2 regions of the Pseudomonas sp. NY15372 genome follow, and region 1 is predicted to be linked to the other one. Evidence: predicted binding sites of a transcription regulator. Region 1 holds the regulator's gene; the other holds the start of a gene.
What was found. The regulator sigma-54, encoded in region 1, starts transcription at its own class of promoters, with help from an activator protein. The targets are predictions, from matches to a motif close to ANTGGCATNNANNTTGCTNT.

Region 1 (7,817 bases):
GATCGGTGTCGGGGTACTCGTTGACGAAACGTTCGAGGTCATCGTCGGTGCCGTCGACCAGGCGATCGCGCCAACGCTCCAGGTTATGGAAGCGCTCGTTGTACTGGCGGGTCGAGCTGTCCATCTGCTCGAGCACGGCATGGATCGCGTCGATGTCCTGTACGCGCATCAGCTTGCCGACGAACGACATGTGGCGTTTGCGGGCGCCATGAGCCGTGTGCTTGGAGGCTTCGGCCAGCGCCTTGCGCAGCTCGTCGGTCAAAGGCAGGCGCGCCAGGGTATCGGCCTTGAGCGTCGTGAGGCGCTCACCGAGTTCGACCAACGCATGCAGCTCGCGCTTGATCTGGGTTTTGCTTTTTTCGCCGTCGAAGGCGTCGTCGTATGAATCAACCATGGTGGCAGTCCGCTGGAAATCGCCGCCATGATAACCAGTCGGGGGCCGCTTGTCCGGCCCGGTCGTACAATGACCCAAGCCGAACGCAGAATTTTGAGTGGAGAAAACCATGAGTGCAGTCCAGAGCGTAGGCCCCAAGGACCTGCCAGCCTTGCAGGAACAGGTCGAGGCGATCATCGCAGAGGCGCGCCGCCAAGGCGCCAGCGCCTGCGAGGTCGCGGTGTCGCTGGAGCAGGGCCTGTCCACCACGGTGCGTCAGCGTGAGGTCGAGACGGTCGAGTTCAACCGTGACCAGGGCTTCGGCATCACCCTCTACGTCGGCCAGCGCAAAGGCTCGGCCAGCACCTCGGCGAGCGGCCCGGAGGCCATTCGCGAGACCGTCGCGGCCGCCCTGGCCATTGCCCAGCATACCTCCGAGGATGAATGTGCAGGCTTGGCCGACGCGGCACTGATGGCCCGTGAGATCCCGGACCTCGATCTCTATCATGACTGGGGCCTGGAGCCGGAAAAGGCCGTCGAGATGGCGTTGGCCTGCGAAGCGGCGGCCTTCGATGCCGACCCGCGCGTCCTCAATGCCGACGGCACGACCCTGAACACCCATCAAGGCTGTCGGGTCTATGGCAACAGCCATGGCTTCATCGGCAGCTATGCCTCCACGCGCCATAGCTTAAGTTGCGTGATGATCGCCGAAGGCGAAGGGCAGATGCAGCGCGACTATTGGTATGACGTCAATCGCCAGGGCAACCTGCTGGCCGACCCGCGCAGCATCGGTCAGCGGGCTGCACAGCGCGCGGCCAGCCGCCTTGGGGCGCGCCCGGTGCCGACCTGCGAAGTGCCGGTGCTGTTCTCTGCCGAACTGGCCGGTGGCCTGTTCGGCAGCTTCCTGTCGGCGATCTCCGGCGGCAACCTGTACCGCAAGTCATCGTTCCTTGACGGTGCCATCGGCCAACGCCTGTTCCCCACCTGGCTGACCCTCGACGAGCGCCCGCACCTGCCGCGCGCCTTGGGCAGTGCCGCCTTCGATGGCGATGGCCTGGCCACCTATGCCAAGCCGTTCGTCGACAAGGGCGAGCTGGTTTCCTACCTGCTGGGTACCTATTCGGGTCGCAAGTTGGGCCTGCCGAGCACCGCCAACGCCGGTGGTGTGCATAACCTCTTCGTCACCCACGGGGTCGAAGACCAGGCAGCCTTGATCCGCCGTATGGGGCGTGGCCTGCTGGTGACCGAATTGATGGGGCATGGCCTGAACATGGTGACCGGTGATTACTCCCGCGGCGCGGCGGGCTTTTGGGTGGAGAACGGCGAGATCCAGTTCCCTGTCCAGGAAGTGACGATCGCCGGCAACATGAAGGACATGTTCCAGCAGATCGTGGCGATTGGCAGCGATATCGAAACCCGTAGCAATATCCACAGCGGCTCGGTGCTGATCGAGCGGATGACGGTTGCGGGGAGCTGAGCCTTGTCTGCGGGCTGTTGTTTCGACATGCGGCGACATTGTCGCCGTAGTTCGAAACAACAAGCATTATGCCGTAGAGAGGATAGGGCGTTTTAGCAATTCATAGAGGGCAGCCGCGAGATCAGGTGCTTCGCCGGAAGGCTTTTATCGCCCGGGGAGACCATGTTGAACGCACGCACGCCAATATAATATTTCATATGCTTATAGCTGTGGTAGATGCTCACAGGGATCGGGCAGTGAAAGTCGGGGGTTGTCCCGACTGTTTTGATCAAGCTGTTGTTTTCGGAAAAAACGCCTACCTCGAACATTGTGCTTTTCGGCCAATTGTCATTTGTCGGTCTTTCCCAGCGTGCAATAAAACCATGTTGCTCCCAGTTCGGATATTTTTCGGGGCAAAAGCGACGGCTTCGGGGCTGGTAGAGCCTCTGGCAGCGGTGATCTGTGCCTGGCTGGTGAACGTTGCCCAATTGCTGCTACCGCTCGGCCTAGCGTGTGCGGCGGGGGCGATGTTGCTGGTAGTGACCCAGGAGATCATCCCGGAGTCGCGTAGCAATGGGCATCACCGGTTAGCCGGCCTGGGGCTGTGCATCGGGTTCTGTTTGATGATGGTGCTGGATACGGCGATGTCTTGAGTTGCAGATCCACAAGGATTACGACTTCAGTGGGTTACTCACCTTCATCGAAGTAATTGTTGATCAACTCGACCAGTGCTTCCATGGCTTCGTTGTCCTGCTCGCCCTCGGTATGCAGGTGCACCGAGGTGCCCTTGCCCGCCGCCAGCATCATCACCGCCATGATGCTCTTGCCATCCACCAGCTTGTCCGGCGCGCGCCCGACCCTGACCTGGCAGGGGAAGCGGCCGGCCACGCCGACGAACTTGGCCGCCGCCCGGGCATGCAGGCCAAGCTTGTTGATGATGGTGATTTCGCGGGCGGGCATCGTGGGGCGGATATCCTGTGGGCTAGAGGTCGCGGTGGCGGACCTGGACGTTTTTCAGGGATTGTTGCAGCAACTGGCCCAAGCGCTCGGTCAGGTACACGGAGCGGTGGTGCCCGCCGGTGCAGCCGATGGCGATGGTGACATACGCACGGTTGCTGGCAGCGAAGCGGGGCAGCCATTTGAGCAGGTAGCTGGAAATGTCCTGGAACATCTCCTCGACGTCCGGCTGGGTGGCAAGGTAGTCGATCACTGGCTGGTCCAACCCGGAATGCTCACGCAGTTCCGGCTTCCAGTACGGGTTGGGCAGGCAGCGTACGTCGAACACCAGGTCGGCGTCCACGGGCATGCCACGCTTGAACCCGAAGGACTCGACCAGGAAGGCGGTGCCGGGCTCAGGCTGGTTGAGCAGGCGCAGCTTGATCGAGTCTCGCAGCTGATAGAGGTTCAGGTTGGTGGTGTCGATCTTCAGGTCGGCCAGGTCGGAGATCGGGCCGAGTAGCTCGCTCTCGACGCGGATCGCTTCTGCCAGGGAGCGGTTGGCGTTGGTCAGCGGGTGGCGCCGGCGGGTCTCGGAGAAACGCTTGAGCAGCGTCTCCTCGTCGGCGTCCAGGTACAGCACGTCGCATTGGATATGCCGGCTCCTGGCATCTTCGAGCAGGTCGGGGAAGCGGCTCAGGTGGCTGGGCAGGTTGCGTGCGTCGATGGAAACGGCCACCTTCGGTTGCAACAGCTCGGTGTTGATCAGTGCGTTTTCGGCCAGTTGCGGCAACAACCCGGCGGGCAGGTTGTCGATGCAGTAATAGCCGTTGTCTTCCAGGACATCGAGGGCGGTACTTTTGCCGGAGCCGGACCGGCCGCTGACGATGATCAGGCGCATGTTCAGTGCTCGTTCTGTGCGTCCAGGACTACCTGGTACAGGGCCTCGCTGCTGTCGGCGGCACGCAGGCGATCGCGAACCTCCTTGCGATCGAGCATGCTGGCGATCTGGCGCAGCAGTTCAAGGTGCGCATCGGTGGCAGCTTCCGGCACCAGCAGGACGAACAGCAGGTCCACGGGCGCGCCATCGATGGCGTCGTAGTCGATAGGAGCATCCAGGTGCAGCAGGGCGCTGACGGGGGCCGTGCAGCCTTCGAGCCGGCAGTGGGGAATGGCGATGCCATTGCCGAAGCCGGTGGAACCCAGTTTCTCGCGGGCAATCAGTTTATCGAAGACGTCTTGCATCTCCAGTTCGGGAATTTGCTCGGCGATCAGGTTGGCGACCTTTTCCAGGGCGCGCTTCTTACTGCCGCCCGGCACGTTCACGAGGGAACGGCCGGGGGTCAGGATGGTTTCAAGTCGGATCATGGATGAGAGGGATCAGCGGGCGGCTGCACCTTGCAGCAGGCTTTGCTGTTTTTCCTTATGTTTTTTCAGTTGGCGGTCGAGCTTGTCAGCCAGGGCGTCGATCGCTGCATACATGTCTTGGTGTTCGGCGTTGGCAACCACTTCTCCGCCGGGAATCTGGAGCGTGGCCTCGACCTTCTGCTGCAGTTTCTCGACTTTCATGATCACCGTGACGTTGGTGATCTTGTCGAAATGTCCTTCCACCCGGGCGAGCTTCTCGAGTACGTACTCACGCAGTGGTTGGGTGACTTCTACATGCTGTCCACTGATGTTGACTTGCATACAGCTTCTCCTTTGTTGCCCGTGCATAAAGGGCAGGTATTGCACCTGCCACTGAAACGCTATGGCACAGCCAGGGGCTACATCAGTCGCTTGCGCTCGCTCGACGGTGCGATGCCGAGGGACTCGCGGTACTTGGCGACGGTGCGACGGGCTACCTGGATGCCTTGTGCCTCCAGTAAACCAGCGATCTTGCTGTCACTCAATGGCTTTTTCTGATTTTCCGCTGCAACCAGTTTCTTGATGATCGCGCGGATCGCCGTAGACGAGCATTCACCGCCTTCGGAGGTGCTCACATGGCTCGAGAAAAAGTATTTCAATTCGTAGATGCCACGCGGGGTGTGCATGTATTTCTGCGTGGTGACCCGGGAAATGGTCGACTCGTGCATGCCCACCGCTTCGGCGATGTCATGCAGTACCAGCGGCTTCATCGCCTCGTCGCCCTGATCGAGGAAGCCGCGTTGGTGTTCGACGATTTGCGTGGCGACCTTCATCAGCGTTTCGTTGCGGCTCTGCAGGCTCTTGATGAACCAGCGCGCCTCCTGCAACTGGTTGCGCATGAACGTGTTGTCGGCGCTGGTGTCGGCGCGGCGGACGAAACCTGCGTATTGCGGGTTGACCCGCAGGCGGGGGATCGCTTCTTGGTTGAGTTCCACCAACCAGCGGTCGTTGTCCTTGCGCACGATGACATCCGGCACCACGTACTCCGGCTCGCTGGACTCGATCTGCGAGCCTGGGCGCGGGTTGAGGCTCTGTACCAGTTCGATGACCTGGCGCAGTTCATCTTCCTTGAGCTTCATGCGGCGCATCAGCTGGCTGTAGTCGCGGCTGCCGAGCAGGTCGATGAAATCGGTGACCAGGCGCTGGGCCTCGGCCATCCACGGCGTGTTGGCTGGCAACTGGCGCAGTTGCAGCAACAGGCATTCGCCGAGGTTGCGTGCACCGATGCCGGCGGGCTCGAACTGCTGGATGCGGTGCAGTACGGCCTCCACTTCATCCAGTTCGATATCCAGCTCGGGGTCGAAGCCTGCGCAGATCTCCTCGAGGCTGTCCTCCAGATAACCCTGGCCGTTGATGCTGTCGATCAAGGTCACGGCGATGAGCCGGTCGGTGTCGGACATCGGTGCCAGGTTCAACTGCCACAGCAGGTGGCTCTGCAGGCTCTCGCCGGTGGAGGTGCGGGTGGTGAAGTCCCACTCGTCGTCATCGCTGGCCGGCAGGCTGCTGGCACTGGTCTGGTAGATGTCTTCCCAGGCCGTGTCCACGGGCAGTTCGTTGGGGATGCGTTCGTTCCATTCGCCTTCTTCCAGGGTTTCGGCGTTGGCCGTGCTTTCCTGGAAACTGTTGTCCTGGGCTTCGGCGACGGGCTTGCTCTCGGCGTTGTCGGCCATGGGGTCGCTGTTGTCGAAGTCGTCGCCGTCTTCCTGACGTTCGAGCATCGGATTGGATTCCAGCGCTTCCTGAATTTCCTGTTGGAGGTCCAGGGTGGAGAGCTGGAGCAGACGGATGGCCTGTTGCAACTGCGGTGTCATCGTCAGTTGCTGGCCCATTTTTAGGACGAGCGATGGTTTCATGGCTGGGGCTTAATACCTTGTTCGCCGGCGCGCATGCGCCATCCACTACACGAAGGGCGCCGGGGCGCCAATTTTAAGCAAGTTATATGCCTGAAATTGTAGCGTTTGCCTAGAGCACTGCAACATTTGCAGCAGTGCCCAGGCAGACTCCGGGCTCAGAGTCGGAACTCGTGGCCCAGGTAGACTTCCTTGACCAGGTCGTTGGCCAGGATCGTCTCGGCATCGCCTTCGGCGATCAGTTGTCCATCGTTGACGATGTAGGCGGTCTCGCAGATATCGAGCGTCTCGCGGACGTTGTGGTCGGTGATCAGTACACCGATACCCTTGGCCTTGAGGTGATGGATGATCTGCTTGATATCGCCCACGGAAATCGGGTCGACACCGGCGAAGGGTTCGTCCAGCAGGATGAACTTCGGCGCGGTGGCCAGGGCCCGTGCGATCTCGACGCGGCGGCGTTCGCCACCGGAGAGGCTCATGCCGAGGTTGTCACGGATGTGGCTGATATGGAACTCCTGCAGCAGGCTTTCCAGCTCCTTGCGGCGGCCGTCGCGGTCGAGGTCCTTGCGGGTCTCGAGGATGGCCATGATGTTGTCGGCCACCGACAGCTTGCGGAAGATCGAGGCTTCCTGGGGCAGATAGCCGATGCCGGCGCGGGCGCGGCCATGCATGGGCTGGTGGCTGACATCCAGGTTGTCGATCAGCACGCGGCCCTGGTCGGCGCGGACCAGGCCGACGATCATGTAGAAGCAGGTGGTCTTGCCGGCGCCATTGGGGCCGAGCAGGCCGACGATCTGGCCGCTGTCGATCGACAGGCTGACGTCGCGGACGACCTGGCGGCCCTTGTAGCTCTTGGCCAGGTGCTGGGCTTTGAGGGTTGCCATTTACTCGGCCTTCTTCTTCGGCTGAATCACCATGTCGATGCGCTGACGCGGCGAGGTCACATTGCCACCACGACCGGCGGTGGCCACCTGGGTCTTGGTGTTGTAGACGATCTTCTCGCCTTCGGTGGTGTTGCCTTCGTTCTCGACCTTGGCGCGGTCGGTGAGGATCACCATGTCCTTCTGCGCCTGGTACTGGATGGTCACGGCCCAGCCTTTCATCTTGTCGGGCTTGGCGGTGCTCTGCTGCTGCTCGAAATACGCCAGGTTGCCCACCGAGGTGACCACGTCGATATCGCCGGAGGCGGCGCGGGTGATGGTCACGGTGTTGCCTTTGATCATCATCGAGCCCTGGGTGATGATCACGTCGCCGGTATAGGTGGCTACGCCTTGCTTGTCGTCCAGGTGAGCGTTGTCGGCCTGGATGCGGATAGGCTGGTCACGATCGTTGGGCAGGGCCAAGGCGCTCGCGCTTCCCAGTGCCGCGCTCAGGCTGAGCAAAAAGGGGAGGGTTTTAACGAGCCTCATACTGTCCTCTTACGTTGGACAGCAGGTCCATCCTGCCGTCTTTCAAATACGCTTTCATTCCTTTGCCCGTAGTGGTCCCACCGGCGCCGTCGATTCTAACGGCTTGCTCGGTCTGCGCATATTGCTTCTGCGGGAACACGGTCATGCGGGACGTGGTGACGATCATTTCGCGCTGCTTTTCATCGGTGCGGGCCACGCGGACCTTCTCGATGAGTTCGACCTCGGTGCCGTCCGGGTTGACCTCGGCGCGCTCGCTCTGCACGTGCCATGGGTACTGGGTACCGCGGTACAAGTGCAGGTCGGGCTTGGTCAGCAGGGAGACTTCGCTGGCCTTTAGGTGCTCGACCTTGTCGGCGGTCATCTCGTACTGCATCTTGCCGTCCGGC
Region 2 (7,817 bases), on a different contig from region 1:
CGTGATATGCCCCAAGAAAATGAAACCGACCCTGATCGCCGCCGCCGAAGTCGACCGCCTGGAAACCTGGCAACGCTATGCCAGCCACATGTGCGGGGGCTGCCACTCGACCTGTTGTACCCTGCCGGTGGAAGTGAAGATCAAGGACCTGATCCGCATCGGCGTGGTGGACGAGTTCGAGAAGGACGAGCCGCCGAAGAACATCGCCAAGCGCCTGCAGAAAGAAGGCATCATCGAGCGCTTCAACCAGAAATCGGGGATCTTCACCCTGACCCGCATGAGCAACGACGACTGCCTGTACCTGGATCGCAAGAGCCGCTTGTGCACTATCTACGACAAGCGGCCCGACACCTGCCGCAACCACCCCAAGGTCGGGCCGCGGCCGGGGTATTGCGCGTACAAGCCCAAGGTGGTCGGACGCTGAGCCTGTTTCAATTGAGAATTTGGGGCCGCTTCGCGCCCCTTGCGCCGCGAAAGGGCCGCAAAGCGGCCCTCAACTTTCTTGAAGGCAAACAAAAACGCCCCCGGTCTTTCGACTCGGGGGCGTTTTCGTTTCAGCTCAGGCTAGACGATCAAGCCTTGGCTTTCTTGGCAGCGCGGGTACGCTCGCCTTCGTCGAGGATCTTCTTGCGCAGACGGATCGACTTCGGCGTGACTTCGCACAGCTCGTCGTCCTGGATGAATTCCAGGGCCTGCTCGAGGGTGTGGCGAACCGGCGGAACCAGGGCGATGACTTCGTCCTTGCCCGAAGCACGCATGTTGTCGAGCTTCTTGCCCTTGGTCGGGTTCACGCCCAGGTCGTTGTCACGGCTGTTCAGGCCGATGATCTGACCGTTGTAGATGTCCTGGCCGTGCTCGATGAACAGCTTGCCGCGAGCCTGCAGGGTTTCCAGCGAGTAGGTCAGGGCCTTGCCGGTCTCGATCGAGACCAGAACACCGTTCAGACGGCCCGACATGGTGCCTGGCTTCATGGTGTCGTAGCGATCGAAGATCGAGGTCAGGATGCCTGCACCGTTGGTCAGGGTCAGGAACTGGTTGCGGAAGCCGATCAGGCCACGGGCCGGAACGTTGTACTCCAGGCGCACACGGCCCTTGCCATCCGGCGCCATGTTGGTCAGGTCGCCCTTACGCAGGCCCATTTCTTCCATGACCTTGCCCTGGGACTCTTCAGGGATATCGATGGTGACGTTCTCGAACGGCTCCTGCTTGACGCCATTGACTTCGCGGATGATCACCTCAGGACGGCCCACGGCCATCTCGAAGCCTTCGCGGCGCATGGTTTCGATCAGGACCGACAGGTGCAGCTCACCACGGCCAGAGACCTTGAACTTGTCGGCCGAGTCGCCTTCTTCGACGCGCAGGGCAACGTTGTACAGCAGCTCTTTGTCCAGACGCTCTTTGATGTTGCGGCTGGTGACGAACTTGCCTTCCTTGCCGCAGAACGGCGAGTCGTTGACCTGGAAGGTCATCGAAACGGTCGGCTCGTCGACGGTCAGCGGCTTCATCGCTTCGACGTGGTTCATGTCGCACAGGGTGTCGGAGATGAACAGCTCGTCGAAACCGCTGATGCAGACGATGTCGCCCGCGGTGGCTTCTTCGACGTCGACGCGGTGCAGGCCGTGGTGGCCCATCAGCTTGAGGATACGGCCGTTGCGCTTCTTGCCTTCGGTGTCGATGGCGACGACCGGGGTGTTCGGCTTGACGCGGCCACGGGCGATACGGCCAACGCCGATTACGCCCAGGAAGCTGTTGTAGTCCAGTGCGGAGATCTGCATCTGGAACGGGCCGTCGACGTCGACGGTCGGTGCCGGCACGTGGTCGACGATGGCCTGGTACAGCGGGGTCATGTCTTCGGCCATGTCGGTGTGGTCGAGACCGGCGATGCCGTTCAGGGCCGAGGCGTAGACAACCTGGAAGTCCAGCTGGTCGTCGGTGGCGCCGAGGTTGTCGAACAGGTCGAAGATCTGGTCCAGAACCCAGTCAGGACGCGCGCCCGGACGGTCGACCTTGTTGATCACGACGATCGGCTTGAGGCCGGCTTCGAAGGCCTTCTTGGTCACGAAGCGGGTTTGCGGCATCGGGCCGTCCTGGGCGTCGACCAGCAGCAGCACGGAGTCGACCATCGACATCACGCGCTCTACTTCACCGCCGAAGTCGGCGTGGCCGGGGGTGTCGACGATGTTGATGCGGTAGTCGTTCCAGCGGATGGCGGTGTTCTTCGCCAGGATGGTAATGCCGCGCTCTTTTTCCTGGTCGTTGGAGTCCATCACGCGCTCGTCGTTGAGCTCGTTACGCTCCAGGGTGCCGGACTGGCGCAGGAGTTTGTCGACCAGGGTGGTTTTACCATGGTCAACGTGGGCGATGATGGCGATGTTACGCAGATTTTCGATCACAACTGTATCTCGATCAGAGGATTCGGTTGCCGCCAGTGTAGGCGGCGAATATGTACGGTTTGCGGCTCAGCGGGCCCGGTGGTCGGGAGGGCGATGGCGGATGCTGCCGCCATACAGCCCTGGGGTCTTATGTCGGACGATAAACACGCACATTGGCATGTCCCTCACTGAGCAGGTGGTGTGCGTGCAGGCGGCTCATCACACCTTTGTCGCAATACAGCAGGTACTGGCGGTTGGCATCCAGGTGCTTGAACTTGCTGTTGATCGCATAGAACGGCATGGCCTGGACTTCGACGCCCTCGATCACCAGAGGTTCGTCTTCCTGAGCATCGGGGTGACGGATGTCGAGGACGATCTGGCCCGGCAGGGCCTCGGCCACTTCCTCGATCTCGATGTCCTTGCCCAGCTCGTCGATCACGTGGTCGATGGAGATGAACTTGGCACGCTCCATGGCGCGCTCGAGCACTGCCATGTCGAACTGCTTCTCTTCGTGCTCCATGCGGTGGCGCTTGGCATGGGTGGTCGGGTTCACCGAGATCACGCCGCAATATTCCGGCATGTGCTTGGCGAACTCGGCAGTGCCGATCTGGTAGGCGGTGTCGATGATGTCCTGCTTGTGGCTGGCCAGAAGCGGGCGCAGCACCAGCTTGTCGGTGGCCGAGTCGATGATCGACAGGTTCGGCAGGGTCTGGCTGGACACCTGGGAAATCGCCTCGCCGGTGACCAGGGCGTCGATCTCCAGGCGCTCGGCCATGCGCGCAGCGGCGCGCAGCATCATGCGCTTGAGGGTCACGCCCATGTAGCTGTTGTCGACCTTGCCCAGGATCTCGCCGACCACTTCTTCGAAAGGCACGCTGATGAACAGCACGCGCTGGCTGCTGCCGAACTTCTTCCACAGGTAGTGGGCCACTTCCATCACGCCGAGCTCGTGGGCACGGCCGCCGAGGTTGAAGAAGCAGAAATGGGTCATCAGGCCGCGGCGCATCATCTGGTAGGCGGCGACGGTGGAGTCGAAGCCGCCGGACATCAGCACCAGGGTCTGCTCCAGCGCGCCCAGCGGGTAACCGCCGATGCCCTGGTGCTGGTTGTGGATCACGTACAGGCGTTGGTCGCGGATCTCGATGCGCACCAAAACTTCAGGGTTCTTGAGGTCGATGCCGGTGGCACCGCACTGCTGGCGCAGCTGGCTGCCGACGTAGCGGTCGACGTCCATCGAGGTGAAGTCGTGGTGGCCGCCACGCTTGCAGCGCACGGCGAAGCGCTTGCCGGCCAGCAGGTGGCCAAAATGGTGCTTACACTTCTCGACGATGTCGTCGAAGTCGCCCAGCGGGTATTCCTCGACCTGCAGGAAGTGGGTGATCCCCGGGGTGCAGGTCAGGCGCTCGATCATTTCGCGCTGGATCTTCTCGTCCTCGACGCGGGTGACCACTTCGAGATTGTCCCAGACACCATCGACCACGAGCTCCGGATCCAAGTCCTTGAGCACGACGCGGATGTTCTTGCCGAGCTGGCGGATGAAACGCTTGCGCACCGGCCGGCTCTTGATGGTGATCTCAGGGAAGACTTTGACGATAAGTTTCATTGGTTTAACAGCGCGCGCAGGGCCTGCCGAAAATGAGGGGCGCGAATTATAGCGGAAATAGCTCAAGGTTTGAGCAACTTTTGATCAGGGCATTGATTTTATGTTGCCTGCGCGGGCCCCATCGCGGGGCAAGCCCGCTCCCACAAGGAATTGCGCACAACGGCCTTTGTGGGAGCGGGCTTGCCCCGCGATGGGACGAGCGCGCACCACAATGGTGCGCCACCTCGAAATAACGCATCTTATGAGTGCATTTCCCAAGGCACCCCTAGAACAAAATGCCCGCCAACGCCCCCTTTTATCTCACCCTCGCCATTTTCGGGCACTGGCATGCAAATTGCTCTCTTGTGAGGCAGGTAAGCTTGGCCGACTATCCGCGCCCGGCGACACCCTTTTTCCAGGGCAGCGGCCCACCGCGCCCTAGACCATCCGGAGGACAACATGTCGAAGTCGGTTCAACTCATCAAAGATCATGACGTCAAGTGGATTGATCTGCGTTTCACGGACACCAAAGGCAAACAGCACCACGTCACCATGCCCGCTCGCGATGCGCTGGAAGACGACTTCTTCGAAGCCGGCAAAATGTTCGACGGCTCGTCCATCGAAGGCTGGAAAGGCATCGAAGCCTCCGACATGATCCTGATGCCGGACGACGCGTCCGCCGTCCTGGACCCGTTCACCGAAGAGCCGACCCTGATCCTGGTCTGCGACGTAGTCGAACCGTCCACCATGCAAGGCTACGACCGCGACCCACGCGCCATCGCCAAGCGCGCCGAGGAATACCTCAAGACCACCGGCATCGGCGACACCGTGTTCGTCGGCCCGGAGCCTGAGTTCTTCATCTTCGACCAGGTCAAGTTCAAGTCCGACATCTCCGGCTCCATGTTCAAGATCTACTCCGAACAAGGTTCCTGGATGACCGACCAGGACGTCGAAGGCGGCAACAAGGGCCACCGCCCAGCCGTCAAGGGCGGCTATTTCCCGGTTCCGCCGTGCGACCACGACCACGAAATCCGTACTGCCATGTGCAACGCCATGGAAGAAATGGGCCTGGTCATCGAAGTTCACCACCACGAAGTGGCCACTGCCGGCCAGAACGAAATCGGTGTGAAATTCAACACCCTGGTCACCAAAGCTGACGAAGTCCAGACCCTGAAGTACTGCGTGCACAACGTGGCTGACGCCTACGGCAAGACCGCTACCTTCATGCCTAAGCCGCTGTACGGCGACAACGGCTCGGGCATGCACGTTCACATGTCGATCTCCAAGGACGGCAAGAACACCTTCTCCGGCGAAGGCTATGCCGGCCTGTCCGACACCGCCCTGTACTTCATCGGCGGCATCATCAAGCACGGCAAGGCACTGAACGGCTTCACCAACCCGGCCACCAACTCCTACAAGCGTCTGGTGCCAGGCTTCGAAGCCCCGGTCATGCTGGCCTACTCGGCCCGTAACCGTTCGGCCTCGATCCGTATCCCGTACGTTTCCAGCCCGAAAGCCCGCCGTATCGAAGCGCGCTTCCCGGACCCGGCGGCCAACCCGTACCTGTGCTTCGCCGCCCTGCTGATGGCCGGCCTGGATGGCATCCAGAACAAGATCCACCCAGGCGATGCCGCCGACAAGAACCTGTACGACCTGCCGCCTGAAGAGGCCAAGGAAATCCCGCAGGTTTGCGGCAGCCTGAAGGAAGCCCTGGAAGAGCTGGACAAGGGCCGCGCCTTCCTGACCAAGGGCGGCGTGTTCTCCGACGACTTCATCGATGCCTACATCGAGCTGAAGTCCGAAGAAGAAATCAAGGTCCGTACCTTCGTTCACCCGCTGGAATACGACCTGTACTACAGCGTGTAATGTAAGCTGCACCCTCGGAACGGCCTCCCTTGGAGGCCGTTTCTGCTTTTACACTCAAGCATTTCGGAATGGCCCTACCCGCCACACCTGAGCGACTGGCCACACTCGGTTCTCCCGACTTCAGGAGAGCAACATGCGCCTCATCCCCCTCCTCGCCCTGACCGGCGCGATCAGCTTGACAGGTTGCGCGGCAACCCTCGATGCCTCCTCCTCCCTGACTCGCCTGATCGACGCCATCGATCATCGACTCGACATCGCCGAGGCCGTAGCCCTGCACAAATGGGACACGCGTCAACCGGTACACGCACCGCAGCGCGAGCAGGACGTGCTGGCCAACGTGCGCCAGGCTGCGCTGACCTATGACCTGAACGCCGAACGCGCCGAAACCTTCTTCGCCGACCAGATCGAAGCCAACAAGCTGCTGCAATACCACTACCTCAACACATGGCACCAACAACGCCAGGCGCCCGATACCCAGCGCCGCGACCTTGCCAGCGAAATTCGCCCGCAACTGGATAACCTGCAGGACCAGTTGCTCCAGGACCTGGCGCGCTTCGACCAGCAACGCATGCCCCTGTGTGCCGAGCAATTGGCCGATGCCCTGGCCCAACGTTCGAAAGATACCCCTCGCCATTTGGCCCTGGTCCGTGCCACTGCGCAGCTGTGCGAGCGCAGCTGAACACCCTATGCTCTATATTGGTGCATCGCGGCGTCCTATGCCCAGCGATGCATCCCAATAGAGGTCACAAGAAACGATAAACCAGGGCTTTTTGTTCTGATTTCGCGCAAATCCAGGCCTTTATCCGGAAAATCTGCTTCTTTTCGGAGCCTTGGTTTGTTTCTTGCATTTTCCTTTGCACCGAGAGGATCACCCGCGCGCGCCCCAGCCCAGCCGGGGCCTACCCACGAGCCAACACGCGCCCAAATAGAGGTCCAAGACGCCATGACTATCAGCGATGCACAGCACCGGCTGCTCCTGGACAACCTGACCACGGCCACGCTTCTGCTCAATGCCGAACTGCGCCTGGAGTACATGAACCCGGCGGCGGAAATGCTGCTGGCGGTCAGCGGGCAGCGCAGCCATGGGCAATTCATCAGTGAGTTGTTCACCGAATCGACCGAAGCGCTCAACTCCCTGCGTCAGGCCGTGGAGCAGGCGCACCCGTTCACCAAGCGCGAAGCCCAGCTCACCTCCCTGACCGGTCAGGCCATTACCGTGGACTATGCCGTCACGCCGATCCTGCACCAGGGCCAGACCTTGCTGCTGCTGGAGGTCCACCCGCGCGACCGGCTGCTGCGCATCACCAAGGAAGAGGCCCAGCTGAGCAAGCAGGAGACCACCAAGATGCTGGTGCGCGGGCTGGCCCACGAGATCAAGAACCCGCTGGGCGGCATCCGTGGCGCGGCGCAACTGCTGTCACGCGAACTGCCCCATGACGATTTGCGCGACTACACCAACGTGATCATCGAGGAAGCCGACCGCCTGCGAAACCTGGTCGACCGCATGCTCGGCTCGAACAAACTGCCATCGCTGGCCATGACCAATATCCATGAAGTACTGGAGCGCGTCTGCAGCTTGGTGGAGGCCGAAAGCCAGGGTGGCATCACATTGGTGCGCGACTACGACCCGAGCCTGCCGGACGTGCTGATCGATCGCGAACAGATGATCCAGGCGGTGCTCAACATCGTGCGCAACGCCATGCAGGCGATCGGCGGGCAGAACGAACTGCGCCTGGGCCGCATCACCCTGCGCAGCCGCGCGGTGCGCCAGTTCACCATTGGCCATATCCGCCATCGCCTGGTCGCACGGATCGAGATCACCGACAACGGCCCGGGCATCCCCGCCGAGCTGCAAGACACCCTCTTCTACCCGATGGTCAGTGGGCGCCCGGACGGTACCGGGCTGGGCCTGGCCATCACCCAGAACATCATCAGCCAGCACCAGGGCCTGATCGAATGTGACAGCCACCCTGGCCATACCACCTTCTCGATCTTCC

Region 2: a site for sigma-54 is predicted at 4,297-4,316, ahead of glnA (glutamate--ammonia ligase). Genes of this name have one in related genera too.

What each region holds. Positions count from the first base shown of each region.
Region 1 is NZ_JBLUPY010000004.1:156,928-164,744, forward strand. Features, by position in the region: gene yjgA (ribosome biogenesis factor YjgA) at 1-394, opposite strand, end outside; gene pmbA (metalloprotease PmbA) at 504-1,850, shown strand; partial or broken gene ACNFG0_RS05225 (ZIP family metal transporter) at 2,255-2,482, shown strand; gene ACNFG0_RS05230 (HPr family phosphocarrier protein) at 2,517-2,789, opposite strand; gene rapZ (RNase adapter RapZ) at 2,812-3,666, opposite strand; gene ptsN (PTS IIA-like nitrogen regulatory protein PtsN) at 3,669-4,133, opposite strand; gene hpf (ribosome hibernation-promoting factor, HPF/YfiA family) at 4,146-4,454, opposite strand; gene ACNFG0_RS05250 (RNA polymerase factor sigma-54) at 4,532-6,025, opposite strand; gene lptB (LPS export ABC transporter ATP-binding protein) at 6,181-6,906, opposite strand; gene lptA (lipopolysaccharide transport periplasmic protein LptA) at 6,907-7,431, opposite strand; gene lptC (LPS export ABC transporter periplasmic protein LptC) at 7,418-7,817, opposite strand, start outside.
Region 2 is NZ_JBLUPY010000002.1:103,681-111,497, reverse strand. Features, by position in the region: gene ACNFG0_RS02115 (YkgJ family cysteine cluster protein) at 20-424, shown strand; gene typA (translational GTPase TypA) at 573-2,393, opposite strand; gene thiI (tRNA uracil 4-sulfurtransferase ThiI) at 2,521-3,975, opposite strand; gene glnA (glutamate--ammonia ligase) at 4,414-5,820, shown strand; gene ACNFG0_RS02095 (chorismate mutase) at 5,954-6,499, shown strand; gene glnL (nitrogen regulation protein NR(II)) at 6,764-7,817, shown strand, end outside.